DNA from 2 places in the Hypericibacter sp. genome. Region 2 is predicted to be linked to the other one. Evidence: riboswitches for the same ligand, from Rfam matches in the RefSeq annotation. Region 2 holds a riboswitch; the other holds the start of a gene.

Region 1 (8,355 bases), on a different contig from region 2:
GACGAAGGCCTGCAGGGTCGGCGGTGCGCCGGGGAGGGCCTTGCCCATGCTGCAGGCATCCTGGATCTGATCGCCGCGCTTGGCCAGATAGTGCGGATCGAGCAGCCCTGCTGTCGGCACCGGCACGAAATCGGGATCACCCAGATAGAGCGCGCGATCGGCGTAGGCGAGCGCCTCGGCCTGGGTCACCAGATGCAGGCTCTCGACATTGCCCGTGCCCGGCGCGCCGAGACGGTAAGGCTCGAGCATGGTCAGGATCTGCAGCAGCGCCACGCCGCCGGAGCTGGGCGGGGGCACGCTGCAGACCTGCCATTCGCGATAGGGCCGGCAGAGCGCGTCCGGCGCATGGGCGCGATAAGCGGCGAGGTCGCTCGCCGTCATCTCGATCGGATGGCGCCAGGCTTGGCTCACCGAGGCCGCGATGTCGGTGGCGATGGGCCCGCGATAGAACGGCGCCGTGCCCTGCGCCGCGATCGTCTTCAGCGTCTGCGCGAAATCCGGATTGCGCAGAATGCTGCCCACGGGCTTCGGCGTGCCGTCGGGCTGGTAGAAATAGGCGGCGGCCGTCGGCGAATGCGGCAGATATTCGTCTTCCGCCAGGAGCTGCGCCAGCCTGGGCGAGACGGCGAATCCGGACTCGGCCAGACGAATTGCCGGCGCGAAGAGTGTCGCCCAGGGCAGTTTCCCGAACTGCCGATGGGCCAGCTCATACATGGCGAGGATGCCCGGCACGCCGACCGAGAGGCCGCTCGCCTGCGCGTCCTCGAATTCGAGCGGCTTGCCGTCAGCGCCCAGGAAGCGATCGGGCTTGGCCGAGGCCGGCGCCGTCTCGCGGCCTTCGAAGGCCTGGAGCTTGTTGTGCTGGGCGTCGAAGGCCAGCATGAAGCCGCCGCCGCCGAGGCCCGAGGATTGCGGCTCGACCAGATTGAGCACGAGGGCGGTGGCGATCGCGGCATCCACGGCGCTGCCGCCCTGGCGCAGGATCTCGCGCCCTGCTTCGGCGGCCAGCGGATTGGCGGCGACGATCATGTGACGCTGGGCGCGGACGGCGATGCTGGTCTGCTGCCCGGTCGCCGCTTCTGGTGCCGATGCCGCCGTATCCGAGGCTTCGACCTTGCCGGGCGTGCAAGGCGGGAACGGACCGCTGCAGCCAGCAAGCGCGATGCCGGAGACCAGCGAGAAAACCAGGAACCAGCGCGTTCGCGGCGCTCTCGTAACAGCGCCCGCGATCCCCGTGTCGTATGTTGTCGGCGTGGCGGGCCGTCCGTCGGACAGGGGACCATTCATGATCATCGGTATGTTTTCCAGCATCCTGCTCGTTCTCGCCTGCATTCTGGTGCATTATGAAGCCTTGCGCATCGTCTCCTCGCTGTTGCCGGGGCCGTCATGGATCGGGCTGCGCGGACGCATGCTGGGCATTGTGGCCGCCTGCTTCGCAGCCCATACGATCGAGGTGTGGATCTTCGCGGTCGCCTATTATTTTCTCTCCGATCATTTCGCGCTGGGCGCGATCGCGGGTGAGCGGCAGATCGATTTTCCCGACCTGGTCTATTTCTCCGCCGTGACCTACAGCACCATCGGGTTCGGCGATCTCTACCCGATCGGCGGTGCCAGGCTGCTCGCCGGCGTCGAGGCCGTCATCGGGCTGCTCCTGATCGGCTGGTCGGCCTCGTTCACTTACCTGGTCATGGAGCGGTTCTGGCCCCTGCACGCCATCCGGCGAAAGCAGCCTGCGGCCGATGGCAAGGAGCCGATGCCCCCGCGGCTCTGGCATCGACTCCCGGATTGAACAGTTAAGCCATTGGCGCAGGGGTGAATCGGGCCGAAAATCCAGATATCTGGAATGGATTTTGCAGTGGCGAAGGCCGTTGTGCGTTGCACCATTATTGGCGTAAAACCATTGGCGCAATGCGCCGGCCCCTGTAGGGGTGGGATCGGCCGCTGGGTTGATAAGCGGTTGGCGGCAAGGGTCTTCGGCCCCAGAGGCGAGAGCACCTCGAGGACCTTCAGGATCGCCAGGAGGGTTCTCGATGAGCACCGTAAGGCGGCTCGGGCGTATTTCGGTCCCCGAACTCAAGGCTCGCAAGGGCGGCGAACCCATCGTCTGCCTGACGGCCTATACGACGCCCATGGCGCGTCGGCTCGACCCCCATGTCGATCTGCTGATGGTCGGCGATTCGCTCGGCATGGTGCTCTATGGCTTCGACAGCACCTTGCCGGTGACGCTCGACATGATGATCGCCCATGGCGCCGCCGTGCGCCGCGGCAGCGAGCGCGCCTGCCTCGTGGTCGATCTTCCCTTCGGCAGCTATCAGGAATCGCCCGAGGTCGCCTATCGGGCGGCGGCGCGGTTGGTGGCCGAGACCGGCTGCTCGGCGGTCAAGCTCGAAGGCGGCCGGGAGATGGCGCCGACGGTGGCCTTCCTCGTGGCGCGGGGCATTCCGGTGATGGGCCATGTCGGTCTCACGCCGCAATCCGTCAATACGCTGGGCGGCTACCGCGCGCGCGGGCGCGATGCGGAACAGCGCGAGGCGATCACCGCGGATGCGGTCGCGATCTCGGAGGCCGGCGCCTTCTCGCTGGTGGTCGAGGGCGTGGTCGAGCCGCTGGCCCGCGCGATCACCCAGCGCATTGCGATCCCGACCATCGGCATCGGCGGCTCGCCTGCCTGCGACGGGCAGGTGCTGGTGATCGACGACCTGATCGGCATGTTCGATAGTTTCACGCCGAAATTCGTGAAACGCTATGCCGAGGTCGGCGATCAGGTGGCGGCGGCCGCGATCGCCTATGCCGCCGATGTCCGGGCGCGGCGCTTCCCGGCCAAAGAACATCTCTTCGGCACCGAGAACTGACGGATCTTCCGAGGGCATGGTCATGGCGGCCCAGGCTCAACGTTCGGCAATCGCGGAAACGCCGGTCCTGCGGACGGTCGCGGAGTTGCGCGCGCAGATCGCCGAATGGCGCGGGCATGGCGAGACGATCGGGCTGGTGCCGACGATGGGGGCCCTGCATGACGGCCATCTGACGCTGGTGCGTCAGGCGAAGGCCGAATGCAGCCGTGCGGTGGCGACGCTCTTCGTCAATCCCACGCAATTCGCGCCGGCCGAGGATTTCGATGCCTATCCGCGCGACGAGGCCAAGGATCGCGCGCTCTTGGCGACGGCCGGGTGCGATCTCCTGTTCGCGCCCTCGGTCGAGACCGTCTATCCGCAAGGCTTCTCGACAACGGTCGAGGTCAAGGGACTGACGCGCCATCTCGACGGGCCTTTCCGCCCGTCCCATTTCGCCGGCGTCGCCACCGTGGTCTCGAAGCTGCTGCTGATGGCAGGACCGACCCGCGCCTATTTCGGCGAGAAGGATTTCCAGCAGCTCCAGGTGATCCGGCGCCTCGCGCGCGATCTCGACATTCCGACCCAGATCGTCGGCGTGCCGACGGTGCGCGAGGCCGATGGCCTGGCGCTTTCCTCGCGCAATCGCTACCTGACGCCGGCCGAGCGGCAGATCGCGGCCAAGCTGCCGCGGCTGATGCAGACGCTGGCGGCGCGGCTCGAAGGCGGCGCCGAGATCGAGGCGACGCTGATCCAGGCGCGTGGCGAGCTGCCGGCCGCCGGATTCGACCGGCTCGATTATCTCGATCTGGCGGACGAGGCGACTTTGACGCCGTCGGCCTCGCCGCAAGGCGCCGCCCGGCTCTTCGTCGCCGTCTGGATCGGCCGCACGCGCCTCATCGACAACTGGCCGCTGTCGCTTCCCGAGAACTGACGAGGCCCGAAAAATGAAAACCTCCCGGGGCTGTTCACCCGCGGGAGGCTTTCGATTCCGTCGCCGGAACCGTCCCTGAGGATCAGGCCGGCTTGACGAAGCGCTGGTAGAAATAGCCCGAGAGCGTGCCGAGCGCGGCCCAGAACACGAGGCTGGTGATGACCACCGCCACGATGAACTGATGGGCGATCGATTCCGGCGCGGCGCTTTCGGCGTGGTCGAGCTGCGGCGCGCCGACGATATGCGGCACCACCAGGAGGGCCAGGCCCGCCAGACACCAGAGCGGCTTGCGCCCGAAGAAGAGGCAGGCCAATCCGCCGCAAGCTGCGGCCACCGTGAAGACCCACCAGACCTGACGGGCCAGCAAGGGCGCTGCCTGCGTTCCCGGCACTTCCGGCGGCAAGCCCAGGCCCGGCGCCAGGGTGAAGGCGACGAAGCCGGCGAGACCCCAATAGAGCCCGGTCTGCCAGTTCATCGCGCCGCCCCGCAGCGCGAAGGCCGAGACCAGCAGCAGCGCGAAGCCGACGCCGGTCAGGAGATCCGCCAGCACGGTGAAGGCATTGCGCTGGAAGCCGTCTGCCGGCTCCCATTCGCCCGCCTCATGTTCCATGCCGGGCATGTTCGCCATGCTGCTGTCGGCCGCGCTGGCCGCGGTCGAGCTGCCGTCGGTGGGTGTGGTGGGTGTCGTGGTCGTGCTGGCCGTGGCTTCGGCGGCGTCGGCCGCCTTCTCATAGACTTCGGCCTTCAGGATCACCGGCACGGTCGAGACCTGATGCACGACGGTCACGAACGCGCCGGCGATCAGTCCCGCCGCGGCGGCGGCGAAGATCAGTTTGCGAAGGAGTTCCATGGATGTGCCCCTTTTTGGGGCTGCCTGGATCAGTGGCAGGGGAACGCGTTCGAGTGCCGCACGTCATGGGCGGCATTGTGGAACGCGCTGACATGCGAGAAGCCGACGCCGAAAATCAGGAAGGCGCCGAGGAAGGCGGCGAAGGCGACGGCCATGGCGCGGCTGGCGACGGAAACATCTGTACGGCCGTCGGCGTGGGTACGGGTCGTGTTCACGTAAGGGACTCCCCAAAAGCTGGATGATGATGGAAACGGGAACGGCGCCGCTCGCCGGCAAACTGCGCGAGGCGGCTCAAGGAGAACTGGCTGACGACATCGAGGAGTTGATGCAGCGGCGCCGACAAGGTCGGCCCCGGAGATCCGCTCTGATAGTCGAGGACGGCGCGGGCCGCCCGGGCCGGGTCGAGATCGTCGGGCAGCGACATCACCCAATCCAGCAGGTTGAGGCGGTCCTCGTCCTGGCGATGGGTGTCGAGCACCAGCAGCAGATCGAACAGAGCGGCTGCGGGAATCTCGGCGCTGCCGGCGGTCGGGCCGGAAGGGGCGGAACGGGCGTCAGCGACCACGGGATTCGCCTCCGGATCGAACCGGGAGCGGCGTCGCCTGGGCGGATCTGCACCAAAGAATCGTCGGGATGATGGTCATGGCTTCCTCCAGGGCACCCCGCCCCGATGTTGAAATCCAATCCCTCGATGGCAGGTCTCCTGGCTCGCGGGTCGCTGCCTGACGCCGGACCTTCCCGGTTTCCCAGTGGTCGTGAAGGCAACAGGCTCGCCGCTTACAGTTGCGGGGGCAGCCACGGTTTTGGCCCCGATTGGGTCGTCCACACCGTGTTCCCTTTTGATCCCCTGGAATTCATCCGTCGGGGAACCATCGAGAATCGGACGGTGCCACCCTGAATCACCGGGTGTCAAGCGAAGGGAGGGGACGGAGATCAAGCGGCACACCAGCGACCGTTTTGCATGCGGATGCGACGGGGCAAGGGGGATGCAGGGTGGGTGCGCGGGCGCCGGCGCGGCTTGAGTGATTCGCGCCAATTTTCAATCGGGCGGGCCCGCCCAAGTTTTCAAACGAAGCGCAACACCGGATCGGCCGGTCGCCAGCGGAACGAGCCCTTGGCCGCTCACCCGTTCCGGCGCTTGGCGATCGGCTGGATGAATTGCGGCTCGATGTCCCAGGGGAACAGGATCCAGGTGTCCTGGCTGACCTCGGTCACATAGGTGTCGACCAGCGGCTTACCGGCGGGCTTGGCGTAGATGGTCGCGAAATGGGCCTTGGGCAGCATCTCGCGGACCGCCCGGGCGGTACGGCCGGTATCGACCAGATCGTCCACGATCAGCCAGTTCTGGCCGTCGCCGGGGACGCCCTTGAGCACCTTGAGCTGGCCCTGGCTGAATTCGTCATAGCTGATGATGCAGACCGTATCGATCAGCCGGATATCGAGCTCGCGCGCCACGATCGCGGCCGGCACCAGTCCGCCGCGCGTCACGGCCGCGATCCCGGTGAAGGGACCCATTTCCGACAGCCGCCAGGCCAGCGCCTTGGCGTTGCGATGCAGCTCTTCCCAGGTGACCGGGAAACTCTTGTCCGGCGGTGCGCTCATGGCCGGCACTTCTCCAGCACCGGCCGGGTGCCGTCAAGGGCGTGCGCGGGCGCTCAGACGCTCTGGTCGGGCGCCTGGGTCATATAGACGCCGTTGATCCGCCAGGAGCCGTCAGGCTGCTTCTGCATGAGATAGATCATCAAAACCGGGACGCCGTCCGGGCCGACCACCCGCACATTCTGGACCGGTCCGACATCCTCGACCGACAGCTCCTCGAACTCGACCGATTTCGGCCGGTAGACCTGCGGATAGCCGGTCTTGACCATGGCCATGAAGTTGCCCGGGTCGCCGAACTTCTGCTGGATCGAGGGCGAGGCGAAACCGAAGGCGGTGGCGCCATCGTCATGCCGGAACGCGTCGATCTGGTTTTCGATCACCTGATGGATGGCGCTGGCATCGGCCGGTGCCAGGCTTTCGTCGCCGGCCCGGGCTGCGAGCGGCGCCGACAGAGCCCAGCCGAGCGCCAAAGCCGCAAGGAGAACCCGCATCTGTCCCTCCTACCGGGCGCCTTTCAGCGGGACGCCCTTCATCGAGACTAGGTCCGGGGGCGGGGCTTCCAAGGCCCCGGGGCGGGGCGCCCAAAAAGAAACCGGCGCCTGGAGGGCGCCGGTTTCGTCGTCGGGTTATGAGGTGAGTGTAGAGGTCTATCGGACGTAAAGCTGGACTTCGTTGGTCTGCGCGTTCGGACTCGTCATGGTCGACAGGCTCACGCGGTCCGGCGACAGGCCCATCGAGGTCAACGAGCGCAGCACCTTATCGGCGCTACGGCGCGCATTGCTGCTGTTGAGCGACACCTGCGCTGCCGTGCCGGCCGAGGGCGCCACCGCGACCAGATCGAAGCCCGCATTGGGGCGGCGATCGAGGGCGGCGCTGACGGCGGCGAACAGCGCCTGCTCGTAATCCGGATTGTCGCGGTCGAAGCGGATCACCACCAGCGGACGGCCGGTGGCGATGCCCGAGCCCGGCGGCAGCGGCGGCGCCATCGCCGGCGCGTAGTTGCGCGCGGCGAAGCTCTCACCATAGAGCTCGCCATTGTTGACCGCGAGCGCCAGGGTGTTGAGGTTCGAGCGCTCGGCGCCGAGATAGTTGGTCTGGCGCGAGATGTCCTCGGTGAGCTCGGTCAGGAGGCGGTCGATCAGCACCGTGGTGCGGTTGGTCTCGTCCTCGAGGATCGAGAGCTGGCGGTGGTCCTCGTCGACCGCGCCCGAGATGCCGAAGGCGGCGCGCGAGGCCTCGAGCAGATAGCTCGACAGTGCCGCATTGCTCGCGACGTCGTTGGCCAGCGAGTTCATGCGGCCGAGATCGGTATTGACCGCCTCGAGCTGGGTCTGGGCCTGGTTCCATTGGGCGACCAGGATCGGGTTGCCCTTGGTGGTGCCGACCTGCAGCTTCGCCTGGATCGCGGCGACGGTGTTGTGATAGTTGCTCGCGGTGGTGACGGACTGGGCGCGCAGCTGCTGCAGCTGCTTGTTCTCGTCGGCGACGGAGGCCTGGAGGCGCGTCAGATCCGCGCGCAGATCCTCGACCTTCTTGCCGACGAGCGTCCCGGTCGGCTGTCCCGGCGTCACGCCTTCGGGCTGGAAATTGCCACTGTTCAGCTGCAGGGGACTGTTGGTAGCGGTAGTCCCCGTCGACGTCGCCGGGGGCGAGGTTGAAGCCGTCTGGGTCGAAGTGCTGGGGCTCGACGCGGAAGCGCCTGCCGAAGAAGCCGGTTGGCCAGTATTGGTACATGCCGACAGGACGAGTACGGCGCCTGCGATGGCTGCGCGAATTGGCTTCATGCTCATGCGATGGCTCGACCCTGCAATCACGGTGGGGAATCGCCGACCGGCAGGCGCCAGTCCGCATGCAAAAGCCGCTTCCCCACGTTCCCCCATTCTGGCCCGAGAATCATAACGAAGCCCTACCAGCGCCACAAGCGGGTTTTCCCGCTAGCTTGCGAAGAATTCAGCCCTTTTTGCCGCTTGGCTACTGCTCTTGCCAGTGCCTCGGGCTTTCGTGTAGGTTCCGCCGCCTGTCGCAGGGTGCCTTGGTACCGATGCGCGACAAAAGTGATGCGCCCGTAGCTCAATTGGATAGAGCACCAGACTACGAATCTGGGGGTTGGGAGTTCGAGTCTCTCCGGGCGCGCCACACTCTCC
Region 2 (10,580 bases):
TGATCAGCCGCCAGGGCGACGATCTGTTCCTGGCACTCGACTTGTCCGACGCATAAACGAGGTCAAAATGACGGTTCCTGGCTCGAAGCCGGATCCGATGGAAACTGCGGACCGGGGCGATATCGCCCCGGTCCGTGGCGTTTCCACCGCCTCCGATCCAAAAGCGCCCCTGGCATCCGATCCGGCGGCGCCCGCTCCCACCCCTCCCTACCCCACCCCTTCCGGAGCCTTGGCCCGGTTGATAGACTCACAGCTGACCATGCGAATTCTCCTCGTCGAGGACGATCAGGCTGCTGCCGCCTATGTCTCGAAAGCGTTGTCGGAAAGCGGGCATGTGGTGGACCACGCCGCGACCGGACGCGACGGTCTCTATCTGGCCACCAGCGGGGACTATGACGCGGTCGTTCTCGACCGCATGCTGCCCGGCCTCGATGGGCTTTCGGTCCTACAGGCGATGCGGGCGGCCGATGTCGAAACCCCGGTTCTGATCCTGAGCGCGCTCGACAAGGTCGATGACCGGGTCAAGGGCCTCAAGGCCGGCGGCGACGACTATCTGACCAAGCCTTTCGCCTTCTCCGAGCTTCTGGCCCGGCTCGAGGCGCTGGGACGGCGGCGCAAGGCTTCGACGGCCGAAACGCTCCTCAAGGTGGCGGATCTGGAGATGGATCTGCTCAAGCGGTCGGTCAAACGGGCCGGTCGGGAGATCGATCTGCAGCCCCGCGAGTTCAAGCTGCTGGAATGCCTGATGCGCCATGCCGACCAGGTGGTCACGCGCACTATGTTGCTCGAGAGCGTCTGGGACTATCATTTCGACCCGCAGACCAACGTCATCGATGTGCATGTGAGCCGTTTGCGACAGAAAATTGACAAGGGGTTCGACCGGCCGCTGCTGCACACGGTGCGGGGCGCGGGATATTCACTGCGTGCCACTTCCTAGGTTCCTCGCCACCAGTACCTTCCGGCTGGCGCTGACCTACGCGGCGCTGTTCAGCGTTTCGGCGATCTCGCTGGCCGGGGTGACGTTCTGGACCATGGAGTTCATGCTCGCGCGCGAACGGCGCGAGACGGTTCTGGCCGAAGCCAACCTGCTGGCGGAGCAGTTCCGCCGGTTCGGGCCGGGGGGCCTGAGCCTTGTCATCGCCGAGCGCGTGCGGCCAGACCGCGTCGGCGACGGCATCTATCTGCTGGCGGGCCCCACCTTCACCCCGCTCGCCGGCAATCTCACCGACTGGCCGCCGACCGGGGAGCATGAGGGGCCCTGGCTGGATTTCACCATCGAACGCAACGTGGCGGGCCTGCGCAAGGTGCTGGGTGCCCGCGCCATCCACGTGCTCCTGCCGGACAATTATCACCTGCTGGTCGGGCAGGATATGAGCACCGAGGCCCGGCTGCGCTCGGCGCTGATCAATGCCAGCCTCTGGGGCATCGCCGTCACCGTCGGGCTCGGTCTCGCGGTCGGCTTCATCGCCAGCCGCAATTTCCTCGGCCGCATCGAGGCGATCAACCGATCGACCGACCGCATCCGGGCGGGCGAGGTCGAGCATCGCATGGCGGTCTCGGGCAGCGGCGACGAGTTCGACCGGCTGTCGCAGAACCTCAATGCCATGCTGGACGATATCCAGCGGCTTCTGGCCGGCATCCGCACGGTCACCGACAATATCGCGCACGATTTGCGCACACCCTTGTCGCGGCTCAAGAACGGGCTCGAGCTGGCGCTGGCCGACGCCTCCGAGGACGAGCGCCGGCAGGCGATCGAACGGGCGATCGGCGAATCGGATCAGCTCCTGCGCACCTTTTCGGCACTGCTGGCGATCGCCGACGCCGAAGCCGGCGCGTCGCGCATCGAGCGCCAGCCGGTGGAGCTGGGCGCGCTCGCGCGCGACGTGGTCGAGCTTTATGAGCCCGTGGGCGACGAGCGCGGCGTGAGCCTCTCCTTGACGGTCGAGGAACCGGCGACGGTCGAGGGCGACCGGCAGCTGCTGTTCCAGGTGCTGGCCAATCTGCTCGACAATGCGATCAAATACGGCGCCGATGGCGGCCGGGTCGATATCGGCGTCAGCCGCGTCGACGGCAAGCCCGAGATCGTCGTCGCCGACCGCGGCGCCGGCATTCCGGAAAAGGATCGGGAGCGCGTGCTCGAGCGCTTCGTGCGGCTCGACGAGAGCCGGACCACACCCGGCATCGGGCTGGGGCTGCCGCTGGTCAAGGCGATCGCCCATCTCCACAACGCCGAGCTCGAGCTCGGCGACAATACGCCGGGATTGCTGGTCCGGGTCCGCTTCCCGATGGTGATCGACGAAGGCAAGGGCGAGCCCCGCCGCCTCGTCGCACGCTGACGACCGATCGGGACAACGCCGGAAAGACCGCGGCGCTTCAGCTTGCGATCAGTCCGTCCTTCGGCTCGACCGCGGCGCTGTCGGGAAAGACGCGCTGCGACAAGGTCGCCTCGTCGATGTCGAACTGCGCGGCCAATGCCGCCTTCAAAGGCCCGCGCAGATCCAGGGTCGGCGCCAGATCGCGTCCCTGATAGAGCTTGTCGGGACTGAGGCCCGGCCAGGCCGTGATCACCCGCCCGCCCGCGACGCGTCCGCCGGCGAGCAAGGCGACCGTTCCCGTCCCATGATCGGTTCCGCCGGTGCCATTGGGCGCCGCGGTGCGGCCGAACTCGGTGACGACGACGACCACGGTTTCGCTCCAGGCCGTGCCCAGCCCGCGCTTGAGGGCGACCATGCCGTCGGCAAGCCCGCCCAGCGCCGTTGCCAGGCGTCCGGTCATGAGGCCCTGATTGGCATGGGTGTCCCAGCCGCCGGCTTCCAGCACGGCGATCCGCGGCCCGCGCGCATCGGCGAGGAGCTTGCCGGCGCCCTCGGCGGCCTGGGCCATCAGATTGGCCGGACGCAGCTTCGGGTTGGGGCCGTTGCCGGGATCGGCAGCGGTCGTCGCCACGGCCATGCCGCCGCCCATCGCCAAGCCATCGGTTCCGCTGCTCATCACCTCGTCGCTGAGGCGCTGGGCATCGATGCCATTGCTCAGCGCCGGCCCCAGCAGGGGATCGGTCCGATAGAGCGAGGCCAGCTGCGCCAGGAAATCCGGCGAGGCTTCCGGCAACAGGCCGGCGGGTTCCCAGGAAGCGACAGGCGTGCCGCCCGTCAGCACCAGCGGCACGACCTCGCCGACGGCGAGGCCCAGGCGCCGATCGCCATTGCCGAGCGTCGCGAGCGCCCGGTTGAGCCAGCCATCCGGCGCACCGTTCGGCCTCCGCGTGCCGTTTTCCAGGAGATTCTGCCCGTCGAAATGCGAACGGTCGCGATAGGGCGTGGCGGCGGCGTGGAGCACGGTGAGTTCCCGCGCTTGCCACATCGGCAGCAACGGCGCCAGGGCCGGGTTCAGGCCGAAGCGACCGTCGAGATCGAGGGCGCCCGCCTGCTCGCCGGGCTTGCCGAAAGCGAGCGCGCCACGAAGGCTCGCATAATCGGGATCGGCGTAGGGCGGCACGGCAGCGAGGCCGTCGAGCGCGCCGCGCAGAATGATCAGGACGAAGCGGCGCTCCGTCGGCGCATCGGCGAAGGCGAGCCTGATCGAGCCCGGCATCGCCAGGCCTGCGAACACTATGGCGCCGCCGATCAAAAGGCGACGGCGCGTCAGCGGAACGGGGATCATGGGTTTCATCGGCGCTGGAACTCCGGTGCGGCCAGAACGAGCGCAAATCCGTCGGCGGGCGAGGGCGCGCGCTCGATCGCCTGACGGGTGGTGGCGCTGGCGGCGGGGCCGAGCGCGAGATCGAGCAGCTGCACGGGTCGAGGCCCCTGCGGAATGCGTTGCGCAACCGCCATGGCCCAATCGGCACGCTGCAACAGTGCTTCGGGGCCGACCCAGCCTTCGGCGCGATCGGGCCAGCCGGCGGGCGAGGGCGCATTGAAGGGGATTTGTCCCATGGCCTTGAGCGAGCCCGCCACGGCTTTGGGCTCAGGCGTGCGGCCCAAGGCGCGCAACCCCGAGATCATCAGCTCGTTGGGGGTCTTGATCTTGGCGAGCGGCTGGGCCCAGGCCTCGGGCTGCATCACGACGAAGCTCGCCAGCGCTCCCAGATCGCCGTCGCTGTCGAGATAACGATGCGCGACGCGCTCGACCAAATCCTCTGCCGGATCGTCGGCCACGAAATGACGGGTGAATTTGAGCGCGAGGTGATGCGCCGTCGCCGGATGGCGCGCCAGATCCTCGACGGCGCGCTCGACCTCGTCCTCGCCGCCTTCGGCGTAGGTCTTTCCGAGCAGGATCTTGGCGCCGGGCTCGTGAAGCTGCGGATAGAAATTGAACGCGCCGACGATGCCGCCGCGCTTGCCGCCGATGGACCAGCCCGTGAGCATCCGGGCGAAGGCTTCGACATCGGCCTGGCCGTAGCCGCCATCGACGCCCAGTGTATGAAGCTCCAGCACCTCGCGGCCCAGATTCTCGTTGATGCCATGCTTGCCATTGAGGCCCGCGCGGGAGTGCGGACCCACCGACTGCGCATTGTCGAGATAGATCAGCATGGCGGGGTGGCGCAGCACCGCGAGCAGGAGGTCGGCGAATTTCCCGGTGACATGCGGGCGGATCGCCTCGCGCTCGAAGGCGCCAGCCAATCCCAGGACCGCGGGCTTGGCGATCGAGACGGTGAAGTGATTCGACCAGAACGCGACCAGCCGCTCGTAGAAGGGGGCGGCGGTCTCGATTTGCAGACGGGCCCGCGCACCGATCTCGGCGATGAACTGCTCGCGGGCGGCGCCCTTGATCGTCTGCTGCAGGGATTCAGGCCCGCGATTGAGCGCCCTCACCAGCTCGGCGGCGAGGCTCTGACCTGTCGGCATATCGGAGAGCGCCGAGGGCGCCGCCCGGTCGCCGAGCTGGGCCAGGACCCAGCCTCGAGGGTCCGCGCTCGCGGCTTCGATTTCGCCGCTGCGCGCACCGAGCCCGAAGCGCGCGACCGCGTGAAATCCCAAGGTCGTGGCCATCGCGGCTCGAGCCCCGGGGCTGGCGGCTAGTTTGCCACCGGCTTACCGGCGGCGAGTTCCATGGAATCGCCAACGGCATCGGCGAGTTCGGCACTGAAGGTGGTCTGGCGCTGGCTCATCGCGGTCGCGGCGTTGTCATAGGCCGCGCGGTCGAAGGGTTTCGTCTGGATCGCGGCCTTGACCGCCTCGCGCGCCTCGCGCAGTTCCTTGCCCATGGCGACGAGCTGATCCTTACGCGCGTTCATGGCATCGCGAAAAACGTCCTGCTGCGCTGCCGGCAGATCCTCGGCGATGCGTTTGACGATCCAATTCACCTGGCCGGCGCCGCCCATCATCTCCATGCGGGGGCCGCCCATGCCGTGATGCAGGAGACGGCCGGCCATCATGCCGCCGAGAAAGAGATTGGCGCCGAGCGAGACGAGCAGCGCGACCGCGAGCCAATTGGCGTTGCGCCGCAGGAAATCTACCATGGCAAACTCTCCTCATCGCCCATATCGGCGACATAGGGCACGAGTTCCGCAACCTGTGTGTTCTCGGTGCCGGGGTTGGTCCAACCGATCCAGAAGCCGGCGACCGCCGCGGCGGCGAGACCGATGAGGTTCGGCATGATGAAAGGGATGCGCCAGCGAGCGCGCGACGCGGCGAGCGATCGAACGTTCGTCATCTCTTGCGGGCGTTCGCTCAACCGCGCCGCCAGGCTCGCAGCGTCGAACGTGGGTTCGAGTGCCTGCAGGCTGTCGAGCAGGCCATCGAGCCGGCGGGCATCGCGCAGCAATTGCTGGGCCGGCGCGTCGTGCGCCAGCAGCGCCAATGCGTCCGGGCGTTCCGCCTCCGGCCAGCGCTCCGACTTGGCGCCATAGGCCGCGAGGATCTGCTCGAGGCGTTTTGCATTCATGTCACGACTCCTTCCGTCCGGGCCAGATCGGCAAGCAACCCGGCGAGGCTGCGGCGCGCTCGCACCAGCAGCGATTCCACGGCGCCGACGCTGATTTCCAGCGCGCCGGCCACTTCCGCATTGCTCAGTCCTTCGTAGTAGCTCAACACCACCGCCGCGCGCTGCCGATCGGGCAGCTCGGCCAGTGCCGTCGCGACGCGCTGGCGACGCTCTTCCAAAGCCAGGACGTCATCGGCGCCGGGTGCGCTATCGGCCATCTCGGGCACTTCCTCCAACGGTACGGTCCGCGCCCGCCGGCGCCGGTCGATACAGAGATTGACGATCACGCGCGCCAGCCAGGTCGATACGCGCGCACCGCCGTCTTTCCGCCAGGTAGGCGCTTTCTGCCAAACCCGCAGAAAGGCCTCCTGCACCACCTCTTCAGCCTCGGCCGCGCTGCCGAGCATGCGCACGGCAATCGCGTTCGAGCGTCCCAGATGGTTGCGGACCAGCTTCGCGAAGGCGGCACGATCGCCGCGCCCGCTCGCCAGCATCAATTCTTCGTCCTCGGCCGGGTCCATCGCTTCTCCGGTTGTGGCAAGACCGTCATCAGGGGCGTCTCGAACAGTATCAACGCGCCAGGGCATGACGGCGGCTCGCGATTGGGCGGACAAAGTCGCTCACCCGCGAGGCCGATAGTCAATCGCCGGAACAAAATAGGAAACCGGGACCACCGAGGAGGCTCTCCTTACCAACAACCGGCATCTGGACCTATTCACGCGGCAGGCTCCCAAGCCCTGCGCCGTTCCTGACAAGATTTCGCCTTATTTAGGTGAAGCGCCTGAAAAGCAATAAAAACGGGACTGCCGGTGGGGTTCCGGGCAGTCCCGTTCTTTTAACCATAAAGAGGAAGTGTTTCGCCGGGTGATGCCCTGGCGGCGACACTCTCTCTGCGGGCTACGTGTTCAAGCGGAGTGCTTCAGAAAGTCGCGCTTTCCCTGGCGATTGGGCGGATAGCAATCCTGCGGGTCAGGCTGGCTATTGCCGACGCAATCGTTGGCGGCGACGGCGACCGTCGCATGGCCAGGCGATGCGAGATTGTCGTTCGATGCCTGGGTCGCCGCATAGCCGGACATGGCCAGCCCGGCGGTGAGCAGGAAGGCGGGGATCAGTGTGGATGCACGAATCATCATAGACCTCGATGGTTGCCACCGGCATTTCGGCGAGGCTTGCTCGCCTGTCTGAAGATTGGCGTGGGCGGATAGGGGCTCAAGGCGAGCTCGCCGGCCTGTCTTCTAATTCACCGTGTGGCCATGTTGAGCGGGGAGAACTCCCCAAAAAGAGGGCAGAGCCGACAGGCATGTTCGCCGTCGGCGGCGCCATCACGATCAGCCGCCGCGGGGGTGGCAATAGTCCGGCCTCTCATACATCGGGGCGGTATCGCAGGAGTTGGACTGAGAGGTCGACTTGTCCGTGGTCTTGTTCACGGACGGCGATGCCGTCGTCTTGGTGGAGCTCGCATCGTCCGCCATGGCGAGGCTTGCGCCTGCGAGGCCGAAGAGAACGACGAGAGCGGGGAGCAGAGTCGATGAGCGAGTCATGATGGACCTCATTTCTCAGCACCGGATTTCCGGTGGATTGGCGACCCCTTTCGAGAGATGGCGAGCCGTGCCGAAGGCTCAAGGCGTTTCGGCCTTTGTGTCTTCCATTTCACGGCGAGGTCACGTTGGGAGAAGGAATCCGACCTCACGCGAAACGGGACCGGCAGAGCTGTTTCCTGCCGGTCCCGCTGTTCCGTGCTTCAGATCGAGATCAATTGCCCTGAGCGGTGCAATTTTCCGTCGTCGCGGTGTTGGTGCAGATGCTGGAGTTGGGATCGGAAGTCACGGCCTTCGTGGTGGTCTTGGCTTCGTGCACGTCGGTCTGCGCAGCCTGCGACTTGTTGGGCTTGTCGCTGCTGGCATTGGCAGCCATGGCGAGGCTCGCGCCGCCGAGACCGAAGAGAATGACCAGGGCGGGAAGCAGAGTGAATGAGCGAATCACGATTGACCTCTGTAGTTGGCACCGGAGTTCCGGCGGCGATGGGCCCCCGCCGCGAGAGGTGGCGAGCCTTACCGACATCGCAAGTGAGGCGATGTGTCTGCAGCCCTGATTACCGCAAGGTCATGTCGGGCGAGGCGATTTCATCCCAATGCCGAAACCGCAGGAGGATGACTTCGACGTGATTCTTAGTGCCCCTGGTTTGAGGAGGGGCGGCGGGACCGCGGGGGGAATGACCGGCGGTCCCGCCTGGGCAGGGCCAAGTCACGATCGGGCGGGGCAGCCATTCAGTCGCCGGACTGATGCCCGACCGCGAGGGCCCTGCCGTTCCATTCCAGGTCTGCTCGCGCTTCGGAACAAACCCAGAAAAGCCCGTCGGCAGAGGGCCTTTCAGGTGGTTCCAGGGGAAGCCACCCAAGGTTCACGGCATGGCCGGCCAAACCCTGCGCCGGCGCGCCGGCCAAGGGGGTTCGGCGCTGGCCTTGGGGGGAGGGTTCCTGTAGGTTCGGCCCCGGTCCAAGCCAGGGAAGCCGGTCGATTCCGGCGCTGCCCCCGCAACTGTGAGCGGCGAGGCCCGACGGCATGTAAAGCCACTGGTTCCCGATGTCGGGAGCTGGGAAGGCGCCGTCGGCCGACAACCCGCGAGCCAGGAAACCTGTTTGGCCGATCCAGAACACCGATCCTCGGAGGGAGGGGAGGCCTGATGCGCGTTTCTGCAGGGCTTCAATCGTCATCGTCCGGCCTGAGTCTCACCGGCAGCGTTCTTCTGCTGGGTGGTGCGCGTTCGGGCAAGAGCCGTTATGCCGAGGCGCTGCTCGCCAACGCGAATCCGCGGACCTATATCGCGACCGCCGAAGCGGGCGATGCCGAAATGGTCGAGCGCATCCGCCTCCATCGCGAGCAGCGTGGGCCCGGCTGGGTCACGCGCGAGGCACCCCTCGATCTGCCGGCAGCGATCCGCGCCGAAAGCGGCGTCTTGCTGGTCGATTGCCTGACGCTCTGGCTCAGCAATCTCATGGAGCAGGAGCACGACATCGATGGCGCGACCGAAGCGCTTTGCGCCGCGATCCAGCGGCCCGGCGGCCCGGTCGTGCTGGTATCGAACGAGGTGGGGCTCGGCATCGTGCCGGAGAGCTCGCTTGCCCGTGCCTTCCGCGACCATGCGGGTCGCCTCCATCAACATGTCGCCGCTGTCGCCGACCGCGTGATCTTCATCGCCGCCGGTCTGCCGCTAGCCCTCAAAGGAGAATTGCCGAAATGATCGTCAAGCCGCCGCTCGTTTCGCTAAGTCGGGCGCGCATTCCCGCCACCATCGTCACCGGATTTCTGGGGGCGGGGAAGACCACGCTGATCCAGAACCTGATCAAGTCGGCGAACGGGCGCCGGCTGGCGCTGGTCATCAACGAGTTCGGCGAGCTCGGCGTCGATGGCAGCATCCTCAAGGCCTGCGCCATCGAAGGCTGCCCCGAGGAGAACATCGTCGAGTTGGCCAATGGCTGCATCTGCTGCACGGTCGCCGACGATTTCCTGCCCACCATCGAGGCGCTGCTCGACCGTCCGAATCCGCCCGAGCATATCGTGATCGAAACCTCGGGCCTGGCGCTGCCCAAGCCGCTGGTGAAGGCCTTCGCCTGGCCGGAAGTGCGCGCGCGCGTCACGGTCGACGGCGTGATCGCGGTGGTGGACGGGCCGGCCGTGGCCGCGGGACGCTTTGCCGAAAATCCGGCCGCGGTCGATCGCCAGCGCGCCGCCGACGCGGCGCTCGATCATGAAAGCCCGCTGGCCGAGGTGTTCGAGGACCAGATCGCCTGCGCCGATCTGGTGGTGCTGAACAAGATCGACCTCATGGATGGGCCGATGCGGGCGAAGGCCGAGGCAGCGATCAATGCCGAGCTGGGCCGCGCGGTGAAGATCCTGCCGGCAAGCTTCGGGCGGATCGATGCCAAGACGCTGCTGGGCATCGAGGCCGCGGCCGAAGACGATCTGGCGTCGCGGCCCTCGCATCACGAGCTCGAGGGCGAGGATCACGACCATGACGATTTCGAGAGCTTCTCCTTGACCTTGCCGATGCTGCGCACGCCCGAGGAATTGCTCGCACGCCTCAAGCCCCTGATCGAACGCCACGACATCCTGCGGGTGAAGGGGTTCCTCGCCGTCGGCGGCAAGGAGATGCGTCTCTTGCTGCAAGGCGTGGGTGCGCGGCTGCAGCATTATTACGATCGGCCCTGGGCGGCGGACGAGGCGCGCGACAGCCGGCTGGTGGTGATCGGGCTCAAGGGGCTCGACCGCGCCGCGATCGCGGCCGCGCTCGGCGCCGCCTGATCCGGCAGCCGGTCGGGGTTCGCGACAGCTCATGCATCTTCTCGCCGCACGTCCCGGGACGATCGCCGACGGCATGTCGGCGGTCGATCTGCTGCAGACGCCGGGCGAGATCGTCCTTTTGTCGGCGGCCGACACCGAGCTGGCCTGTCTCGCCGAGGCGCACCGTCTGCAAGGCGCGGGGGCGCCCAGCCTGCGGCTCGCCAATCTGCTGTTCCTCGGCCACAACATGTCGGTCGATCTCTATCTCGAGAAGACGCTCGCCCAGGCGCGCCTGGTGATCGTTCGCCTGCTGGGCGGCGAGCGCTATTGGCCCTATGGTGTGGAGCAATTGTCGGCGCTGGCGCGCGAGCGCG

What was found. A riboswitch is a leader RNA that binds a small molecule or an ion and turns the genes downstream of it on or off. The one in region 2 is predicted to bind cobalamin.
Region 1: linked by a shared signal. The riboswitch ahead of ACREE8_RS18370 (hypothetical protein) and the one ahead of cobU (bifunctional adenosylcobinamide kinase/adenosylcobinamide-phosphate guanylyltransferase) in region 2 are both predicted to bind cobalamin.

Annotation. Positions count from the first base shown of each region.
Region 1 is NZ_JBOHKS010000234.1:798-9,152, forward strand. It holds gene ggt (gamma-glutamyltransferase) at 1-1,287, opposite strand, end outside; gene ACREE8_RS18345 (potassium channel family protein) at 1,286-1,789, shown strand; gene panB (3-methyl-2-oxobutanoate hydroxymethyltransferase) at 2,031-2,852, shown strand; gene panC (pantoate--beta-alanine ligase) at 2,869-3,762, shown strand; gene ACREE8_RS18360 (CbtA family protein) at 3,845-4,612, opposite strand; gene ACREE8_RS18365 (CbtB domain-containing protein) at 4,642-4,827, opposite strand; gene ACREE8_RS18370 (hypothetical protein) at 4,824-5,177, opposite strand; cobalamin riboswitch at 5,289-5,501, opposite strand; gene gpt (xanthine phosphoribosyltransferase) at 5,735-6,214, opposite strand; gene ACREE8_RS18380 (DUF4864 domain-containing protein) at 6,268-6,702, opposite strand; gene ACREE8_RS18385 (hypothetical protein) at 6,859-7,782, opposite strand; tRNA gene ACREE8_RS18390 (tRNA-Arg) at 8,271-8,347, shown strand.
Region 2 is NZ_JBOHKS010000019.1:20,567-31,146, forward strand. It holds gene ACREE8_RS01250 (DegQ family serine endoprotease) at 1-56, shown strand, start outside; gene ACREE8_RS01255 (winged helix-turn-helix domain-containing protein) at 260-937, shown strand; gene ACREE8_RS01260 (sensor histidine kinase) at 924-2,336, shown strand; gene ACREE8_RS01265 (DUF1501 domain-containing protein) at 2,374-3,669, opposite strand; gene ACREE8_RS01270 (DUF1800 domain-containing protein) at 3,666-4,991, opposite strand; gene ACREE8_RS01275 (periplasmic heavy metal sensor) at 5,018-5,461, opposite strand; gene ACREE8_RS01280 (hypothetical protein) at 5,455-5,886, opposite strand; gene ACREE8_RS01285 (RNA polymerase sigma factor) at 5,883-6,446, opposite strand; gene ACREE8_RS01290 (hypothetical protein) at 6,831-7,058, opposite strand; gene ACREE8_RS01295 (hypothetical protein) at 7,254-7,466, opposite strand; gene ACREE8_RS01300 (hypothetical protein) at 7,678-7,908, opposite strand; cobalamin riboswitch at 8,400-8,582, shown strand; gene cobU (bifunctional adenosylcobinamide kinase/adenosylcobinamide-phosphate guanylyltransferase) at 8,609-9,166, shown strand; gene cobW (cobalamin biosynthesis protein CobW) at 9,163-10,227, shown strand; gene cobN (cobaltochelatase subunit CobN) at 10,259-10,580, shown strand, end outside.